3 regions of the Pantoea sp. App145 genome follow, and region 1 is predicted to be linked to each of the others. Evidence: riboswitches for the same ligand, from Rfam matches in the RefSeq annotation. Region 1 holds a riboswitch; each other region holds the start of a gene.

Region 1 (3,083 bases):
TTTTTCTCCACGGCGTTGGCAGTAATGGCGCTGACCTGGCGGGACTTGGCCAGCACTGGGCCAGCGTGTTACCGGATGTGGCGTTCGCCTCGCCGAATGCCCCGATGCCGTTCGAACACGGTATGGGTTATCAGTGGTTCAGCCTGAACGGCGTCACCACGGAAAATCGTCCGGCGCGGATCCGTGAAGCGCGGGCCGCGTTTGATGCCACGCTGCAACCGCTGATGGCGCAGCATGGGTTTACCGATGCCTGGGATAAAGTGATTCTGGTGGGATTCTCGCAGGGTTCGATCATGGCACTCGATGCGCTGGCAGCAGGCCGCCATCCGCTGGCGGGCGTGGTGGCGTTCTCGGGCCGTCTGGCGTTCGATGGCGCGTTGACACCGCAGCCGCATACGCCCGCCCTGTTGATTCACGGCCATGCTGACGGGGTGATTCCGTGGACCGAAAGCGAATCTGCCGCGCAGCGCCTGAAATCTGCCGGTGTGACGGTGGAGACTCGCTTCGAACCGACCACCGGTCATACCATTTCGTCGCAGGGCGCAATGGAAGCCGCCGCCTTTATCGCCCAATGCTTGCAGGATTAAGGCCAGTAGCGATTCAGCGCTGCCCAGGCCTGTTGTGCAGCCACAGCCGGTGGCTGCGCTTTTAATGCATCGTTAAACACTTCAATGCCGACCGGGCCGTTATAGCCCGCGCTTTTCAACTTATCGACAAAACGCTCCACCTCGATGATACCATCGCCAGGCAGTAAACGCTGGTGGCGTGCCATATCGATAATGGCGTCGTTATTCTGCGGCGGCAGCACCGCCATATCGCACAGCTGAACTTCATAGATACGATCGGCGGGGATACCATCGAGTTGCGCCGCATCGCCCCCCAGGGCGCAGATGTGGAACAGATCGACCACCAGACCGATATTGGGTTGATCCAGCCGTTGCAGCCGCTCCCACGCCAGCGGCAGGGTGTTATCGACGCTGCACCACGCCATTGGCTCGTACATAATTCGCATCTTATGACGCGCCGCTTCCGAGGCCATCCAGCGCAGATCTTCATCGATACGATCGGCCAGGCAATCTTCCCGCGTGGTAGCCGGAGCCTGAATGGTGTCGCAGCCCAGCGCTTGGGCAATCTGAATAAACTGACGCAATTCTTCGCGCTTTTGCAGACGTTCACGATCCGGCGCACCGGTGAAGTCGCGTAATACCTGCAAATTGGTAAACCGGAGTTGCTGCTCTGCGGCCAATTGCGCCAGCGCCAGCGTCCCCTGTGCGCTGGCCTGTACATCTTCACGCCAGATTTCAACCTGATCAAAGCCAGCCGCACGCGCCGCACGCAATTTCTGTTCTGGCTCACCGTTTAACAACACCAGGTTAAGGAATTTGGGGTGACTACTCATCAACGGGCTCCTTAATCGTCCGGATAAATCGGTGACAAATTCTGTGCGTCACGCGCACAGAACTCTGACCAGTATCTACCTCTTAATGGTTATTTCAAGCGTGCTGTTTATCCTAAGAGATTGACCACGGCAAATCCGGCGAACGTCATCAGTAAAGAACCAATAACGTGCACCATCACACTCGACATGGCCCAGAAATATTTCCCCGTCTGCAACAGCACCACAATTTCGGCTGAAAAGGTGGAAAAGGTCGTGAGGCCGCCGCAGAGGCCGGTGACAATCAGCAATTTCCATACCGGGTCGAGGTGAGGATTCTTTAAAAACCATGCCATCGCAGCACCAATAATAAACCCACCCGCCAGATTCACCAGCAAGGTGCCAGGCGGTAGATTGGGAAACAACGTATTAAAGCGGAGAGAAATCAACCAGCGCAGTGAACAGCCAATAGCACCACCGAGCATAACGGCCAACAGCGATTTCAACATAAATGTGTAGCTCCTGAGATGAGAAACGCGCAGGGCCGCGGCAGGACAGAAAAACACCTGACACACCGCCGTCTCCCGCGCAGGGATAAGAGTGTTGTCAGGCGTCATCAGCCGTCTGTTGCCAGAACGGCGGTTGGGGAAGGTGGCACGCCATCACCTTAGGGGGAAGATAATACGCTGGCTGATACTGGCAGACAATATGTGACTGGCAACAAGGTGTTGGATAAAAGGCCCCGCAAATAGCACCTTCGCAATCACCCATTTTTGTTTTACCTTGCCAGAAAACGAACTGGAGATCCCAATGCGCACCCTGATTTTTGATACTGATATCGGCGTGGATGACGCCTTTGCGCTGGCCTATGCCGCGCGCACTCAGCATTTGCTGGGCATCACCACGGTGTTTGGCAATGTTGCGGTGGGTCAGGCGGTAAAAAATGCCAGGCTGTTTTGCGAGAAGATGGGGATTGATGCGCCGGTCTATCGCGGCTGTTCACGCCCGCTGGCACTGGCTCCGTCGGCACCGGCGCGTCTGCATGGCGAAGATGGTCTGGGCGATGCCTTTACCAATCCCCATAGCGACCAGGCCCCCAGCGCAGTGCAATTTATTATCGACAGCGTGCGCGCCCATCCACACGCCATCACCCTGGTGGCGATTGGCCCGTTGACCAACATCGCCAGCGCGATTAATCAGGCACCGGATATTATTCCGCTGGTGAAAGAACTGGTGATTATGGGCGGTGCGTTTGGCACCGACGGCCACAGCGGTAATGTCACGCCTTTCGCGGAATTCAATATCTGGAAGGACCCGCATGCCGCCGATCAGGTGCTGGCATCAAAGCTGCCAGTGGTGGTGGTGCCGCTGGATGTCACCCATAAGGTGTTGATTACCGGCGCAGAAGTGCGGCAGCTCAATCAGCCGGTGTTGAGCGCCATCTGCCGTCCGTATCTGGCGTATAGCCTGGAGAAAGAAGGATTTGATGGCATGGCGCTGCACGACACGCTGACCCTTTCCTGGCTGGCGCTGCCGCATGCTTTCCACCTGACGGAAGCGCCGGTACGGGTGGTGACCGAGGGCATCAGCAGCGGCCAAACGCTGCGCCGCCTGAACGCCCTCGCCTCTCGTCATGACCCTTTCGCCGGGTTGCGTGCACAGCGCCTGTGTCTGGGGGTAGAAGCTGACGCGGTGCGCCAGCACTTTT
Region 2 (3,083 bases), on a different replicon from region 1:
GTGCTCGCCTTCTTAACTTGTTGTGTCCAAAAGTTCATGGGGCAGGTTATTAGCGCCGTCGGGTCCGCCCGAAAATAAAATGCAAAGCAGCTCGATTATGATGCTGGAGGATAACCTGATGCCAGAATGAAAATAATGGACAGGTGCAACAAAGATCCCTTTTTAACCTGCTATCTGCAGGGGGGGAACCGCCCAAAAGCAACAAATTAGATACAAGCTATTTACATTTTAGGTGAGTTGTACTTCACTAACTCTCAACGGAATAATCATGGATTACAAGGAGATGTTGCGGTGATGACGCAATCCTTAACCGAAAAAACCGGGCATCTGGCATGGTGCGCACTGATCGCTCTTGAACTGGCGAGACATGATGGGTTGATCAGCTCGGAATCACAGGAAAATGTATTCCTGACGCGCTGGCTGGCCACTGCGCTGAAGCAACATCGTTTTCCCCGTGAAGTTGCCAGTGATATCCAGTGGTTGTTGAAACAGGGCCGGGCATTTGGACCCGCAGCAAAACTGCGACACAAACTCGATTATCTATGGCGCTCCTGTACGGGAGAATTGTCCCAGCAGAACGACCTGTTCCGTCTGACCTACGCCATTGAAACCGCAAAACAAATGCAATGGGTCTATCGGGTGCTCAGCGACAGAGAATGGTCAGGGCGTAATACGGTGGTCACCAACGGCGAACTCGACGCGATATATCTGTCACGATCCGGACTGGACGTTTCCTTCGATGCTGACGGTGGACAGATTGCGCCACTGATGGCACGGCTAACCGGCAATGTCGCGGGTCTGGAAAAAATACTGCATCGTAGCGGCTGGCGCAGTGAAGTTTGCCAGGAAACGCAAACGCCTTTTCTCTTCCAGCTGATGACCCACTCATAATTATGTTATCAATCCAGTAGTTAGCCGCGAACTCTGTCGCAACAGCCAACGAATCGGCTGACAAATAAATTCACCTGTTCTAGACTGGCCTCAAAGGTGATGGCGTTCCACCTTCTCACAACCGCCCCGTTCGGGGCTGATGACGCCTGATATGACTCTTAATGACTTGAGAGGTATGTCAGGCTGATCAGAATTCACCCAGCCCGCATACTTCCTGCTGCGGGGATACTCCTTTGATACATGTTACAGGCCATATCAATCCTGACAGTGATGCCATCTGTACGGCAGTGGTTACCGCTCACTGGTTAAACCGGCAACATCGTCCCGCTCACGCATGGCGTGCGGGTGAGGCCAATCGGGAAACGCGTTTTATTTTCGCTGAAGCAGGCTTGCCCCTGCCGGAACGACTCATGCTTCCCCTGGCAGGCAAGGATGTCTGGCTGGTCGATTTCACCGAGCCAGCTCAGGGGCCGGACGACCTGGCTCAAAGCAACGTTACCGGCATTATCGATCACCACCGGCTCGGCGGTTTGGTCACCCAGCTGCCGCCAGAAGTGTGGATAAAGCCGGTAGGGAGCAGCGCTACTGTGCTCTGGTTACTGATGGATGAAGCCGATCGTAACAGTCTGGCCTCATCACACGCCATTCTGCTGCTGGGGGCCATCCTCAGCGACACCGTGAATCTGAAGTCGCCAACGACGACGGAAGAGGATATTCGCACCGTTACCCAGCTCTGCGTTCGAACCGGCATCAACCGTAAAACCTTCGGTCGTCATTTATTGAGCGCGAAAACCGACCTTGCCGGACTGTCACCCCAGCACCTGCTTGAGAAGGACCTCAAAGCGTTCGTGATCGCGGGTACGGATGTTCGCATTTCGCAGATCGAAGTGATGAACCAGTCTCAGGTTTCTCATCTGATTACCGCACTTTGTGAGGAATTGCAGCATCAGGTCACACAGTCCGGGGCTGGGCTGGGTGTGCTGATGGTGACAGATATCACCGACAATTTTTCCACGCTCTATTTTGCCGGTCGGGCACTGAAAGATGTCGGGCCCTGCTCACTTCCGGGGATGCTCAGCAGGAAAAAACAGCTGTTGCCCTGGCTTCATCATCATCTTGAACAAAGCCGGGGGTGAAGCATGAAATCTTATACCCATGCGCTGGTGCTGGTTCACGACCAGCAGGATGGCGCGTTGCTGCTGAATCATGCTGCTGTGCTGGCACAGCAGACGGGAATGAAAATCACGCTGGCACATATCAGCGAAGACTATCGCGAAATGAATTACGTATCCGACAGCGTCATGGATGACAAGGTTTCGCAAGACATTATCAGGGCGAAATCATGGTTGAGTGAACTGGTCAAGGCCGCACCGGTGGTGGTTGATACCTGCGAGCTGGTAACAATCAACCGATTCGAGGATGTGGATCAATGCATTAAACAGCGGGGTATTGACCTGGTGATTGCCGGACACCGCAATCGTTTCATGGGGTTACTGGCCTCACGCTCACTGGAATACATCAATCATTTGACGGTCGATGTACTTATCAAGCACACCCGTAGCTGAACCGCAGGAGAGAAACATGAATTTTAACATCGACAGAATGACTGCGCGTGAAATTCTCGATTCACGCGGTAATCCGACCGTTGAGGTCGAGGCATTTACCACTGATGACCAGAGCCTCCGTCCCTTCGGGGGCCAGTACCGGAACCCGCGAAGCCCACGAACGACGGGACGGCGAGCACACGCGTTATGGTGGAAAAGGCGTGCAGGATGCGGTGCAGGCTGTTTGCGAAGAGATCAGTGCAGCAGTAGCCGATATTGATGTGCGTGAACAGCGTGTCATTGATAACGTCATGCTCGAATTGGACGGAACAGAAAACAAAAGCCGGTTAGGGGCCAATGCCATTCTCGGCGCATCGCTGGCCGTTGCCAGGCTGGCAGCGCTGGCGACGCGTCAGCCGCTGTATCGTTATCTGGGCGGGCTGCGTGCTAATCTGTTGCCGGTTCCCTGCATGAACATCATCAACGGGGGTGTCCATGCCAGAGGGCAGGGCGCTGACTTTCAGGAATTTATGATAGCCCCGCATGGTGCTGCGAGTCTGAAGGAGGCGGTGCGTCAGGGCAGTGAAGTGTATCAGGCTCTCCGTCAGTTGCTGCTGGAAAAAACCTTTCCGTCGGAGTAGGTGACGA
Region 3 (3,083 bases), on a different replicon from region 1:
GTTTGTGGATCCGGTCGGCCATCGTGCTGGCATCGCTGACGGACAAAGACATTGGTGAGGTTATGCGCCGCCACGGCATGCAGTCCGCCCCCGAAGGTGAGGGGAAACGTGCAGACTGAACCTGTGTCATGATGGTACCTCTGTAAACCGGAGGCGGTGTAGTGTATGTGCAGACGACGGGCTAATGATGCGGGGATGGCGATGGAGACAGGGTTGCAGACTTCTCAGTTAAGTTTTGAACAGCGGGCGCTGGTCTGCCTTCTGCTGATTCTGCTGGTCATCCTCTGGTCCCGACTGGTGATGCGATTCCTTAACTGGCTGAGGGTAAAACGGCTTAACCGGGAGGGATACCGACTGCACCTGTATACCGGGGAAGGACTGCGGCAGGAGAAATTCATCCTTGTTGGCGAGACAGTCATGGCGGTTATCCTGTCTGTCGCCGCTGTCTGGCTGTTTGATACCATCATCCCGATCTGAATTCACAGCCTTCAGAAAAGGTCTCTTCACCGCCGTGCGCAGGCAGGCCTGATTAACGTCTGATTCTCTGGCAGTTCCGCTGCCGCCATAACGGAAAACCTTTTATGACATACCCTGCTGATAAAGCATGCAGGCCACTGAACAAACGGTATGAGCCTGACATGCCTCAAATGGATAAAATGAGACATACCAGGCGTCATCAGCTCCCAGGGAGGAGCGGTTGGATAAGGTGGAATGCCATCACCCTGAATTCAGTTTCTGATACTTTTTACAAACTGGTAATCGTTTTGTGGCAATTTTTTACCCGTGCCAGAAAACGGGAGTGAAGGATTGGAGGTACATAAGAGCCCGAACAATACTTGTTGTGCCAGAGTAATTCCAATGAAGTTTATGAGCATCCGTAGTGTAACGGTGCCAGTGATAACAAATTCTGTCGCGCCCTTCAGAAAGACCTGATTGTGTGCCCACGGCAGGAAAATTATGCCAGCATGACTCAGTAAGTTCAGATAACAATAATTATTATGTTCATAATTCAGAAAATTTTTTCAAAGAATAATTTTTTAAACCTAAAAATATGAATACTTTCATTGCGATAAGATAATTTTCCTTTGCTTTTTTGATTAATTAAGTGCATGTCAAAGATTATTTTCAACAGATCCCGCGAGTATCTGCTAAGTTGTAATAAGGAGATGGCATTCCTCCCTTAACCGCCCGCAATGGCTGATGATGCCTACACGATATGATGCTTTCTGACTTGTCAGAAAGTCTGTGTGTGGGAGACATCATGAACCAGTCAAACAGATTCGTACTTTCCCTGAGTCAGCATTCATCAGAGCGATTCCGTCACTCTGCTTCCTGTGACATTCGTTCAGATTTATATGGTGAAGCTTATGACTGAAATATGGTTTCAGGCAGCCCTGTGGCTGGGGCTTGCCTTAGTCGCGACGCTTCTGTCAATTTATCTGCGTATAGCCACGGCATTGTCTGAGATTGTTGTGGGTACTATCGCGCAACTCTTTATTGGGGCATTGCTTGGCGCGACAGTGCTCGCCGGCAATTCCAGCTGGATCCAGTTTCTTTCTGGAGCAGGAGCGATACTCCTGACTTTTCTGGCCGGAGCGGAACTTGACCCCGGGGTATTCAGAAAGCAGTGGAAGCAGGCATTATTCATCGGATTAATTGGCTTCTTTGTACCTTTCCTGCTTTGTGCAGCAGTGGCGTATTGGGGGTTTGGATGGACGCAACCGGCAAGCTGGCTGGCAGGAATTGCAATGTCAACGACTTCAGTAGCCGTAGTTTATGCAGTAATGCTTGAATTAGGATTTAATAATTCTGAATACGGAAAAACCGTTCTGGCTGCATGTTTTGTCAACGATCTGGCCACAGTTATTGCACTGGGTATAATTTTCGCCCCCTTTACTATGAAAACGGTGGCATTTACCGGTGCAATAGTTGCAGCAGCCTTTATTCTTCCCTGGCTGACTCCGCGGTTCTTTCGACGTTTCGGGGAACGACCTTCAGAGCTTGAAGCAAAATTTCTGATGTTATGCTTGTTTGGATTAGGGGGGCTCGCCACCTGGGCTGACAGCGAAGCTGTACTGCCTGCATATCTGATAGGCATGGTGCTTGCCGGCACTGTCGGAAAAGACCATGCGCTGATTCGTCGCCTCAGAACGCTCACATTTGGATTGTTAACGCCATTCTATTTTATAAGGGCTGGTTCACTGGTCTCCCTGCCCGCTTTGGTGGCAGCACCAGGAGCATTTTTAACATTATTGGCAGTAAAAATGTGCGCCAAAATGGCAGGTGTATATCCTCTGAGTCGCGCCTATGGTTCCAGTGCTCAGGAGGGAATGTACACCACTCTTTTGATGTCTACAGGTCTGACATTTGGGACGATATCAGCGTTATTCGGTTTGTCACACAAACTTATCAATGAATCACAATATTCCGCTCTCGTAGCAGCTGTAATAGGTAGTGCAGTTATTCCTACACTAATCGCGAATGCATTTTTCCTACCCAGACATTTACTACCTGATGATGAGGAAAGCAGTAAAGCCGTGAGAGAAGACAACACAGCCCGACGATCAATATCCGGGAAACATCAGATTTGAAGGAGAGCCTGATGATGATGAAAGAAATTCTTATTGCTTATGACGGTTCTGACTCTGCACGTGCGGCACTGGATTACTCATGTGAACTGGCGAAAAAATTCGGCAGTCACATTCATGTTATTGCTGTCTGTCAGCCACCAGAGTTTGGTGGCGAAGTTGAGTTACAGGATGTGGTAAAAAAAACGCAGGCCCATTTCAATTCGATGCTCAAACACCTGAAGAATCACCACTCAGAGCTGGGTAGTGATACGAAATTCCGAGTCGTGACCGGACATCCGGCAGAGCAGCTGTTGCGATATGCTGACGGCAATCAAATAGATCATATTGTGCTGGGACACCGCGGTTACTCACTGTTTGAGCGCTGGCTCCTGGGTTCGGTGGCAAGACAGGTTATTGATCATGCAAGGTGCCCGGTGACAGTGATACGGCAATAATATGCATGAGATCATTCATTGATAATGATATTAATGAACGAGGTAGTTATGGAATATG

What was found. Region 1 has a riboswitch for fluoride ahead of crcB (fluoride efflux transporter CrcB). Riboswitches for the same ligand answer to the same signal wherever they lie in the genome.
Region 2: another riboswitch for fluoride. It lies ahead of RCF31_RS28260 (DHHA2 domain-containing protein); the one in region 1 lies ahead of crcB (fluoride efflux transporter CrcB).
Region 3: another riboswitch for fluoride. It lies ahead of RCF31_RS24275 (cation:proton antiporter); the one in region 1 lies ahead of crcB (fluoride efflux transporter CrcB).

What each region holds. Positions count from the first base shown of each region.
Region 1 is NZ_CP133290.1:3,054,596-3,057,678, reverse strand. Features, by position in the region: gene RCF31_RS13970 (alpha/beta hydrolase) at 1-587, shown strand, start outside; gene RCF31_RS13965 (sugar phosphate isomerase/epimerase family protein) at 584-1,399, opposite strand; gene crcB (fluoride efflux transporter CrcB) at 1,507-1,884, opposite strand; fluoride riboswitch at 1,976-2,051, opposite strand; gene RCF31_RS13955 (nucleoside hydrolase) at 2,186-3,083, shown strand, end outside.
Region 2 is NZ_CP133294.1:364,007-367,089, reverse strand. Features, by position in the region: gene RCF31_RS28265 (DUF2913 family protein) at 295-891, shown strand; fluoride riboswitch at 978-1,047, shown strand; gene RCF31_RS28260 (DHHA2 domain-containing protein) at 1,125-2,027, shown strand; gene RCF31_RS28255 (universal stress protein) at 2,031-2,456, shown strand; partial or broken gene eno (phosphopyruvate hydratase) at 2,473-3,083, shown strand, end outside.
Region 3 is NZ_CP133292.1:288,228-291,310, reverse strand. Features, by position in the region: partial or broken gene RCF31_RS24285 (hypothetical protein) at 1-16, shown strand, start outside; gene RCF31_RS24280 (hypothetical protein) at 166-477, shown strand; fluoride riboswitch at 661-731, opposite strand; fluoride riboswitch at 1,154-1,217, shown strand; gene RCF31_RS24275 (cation:proton antiporter) at 1,368-2,591, shown strand; gene RCF31_RS24270 (universal stress protein) at 2,603-3,025, shown strand; gene RCF31_RS24265 (MutS-related protein) at 3,074-3,083, shown strand, end outside.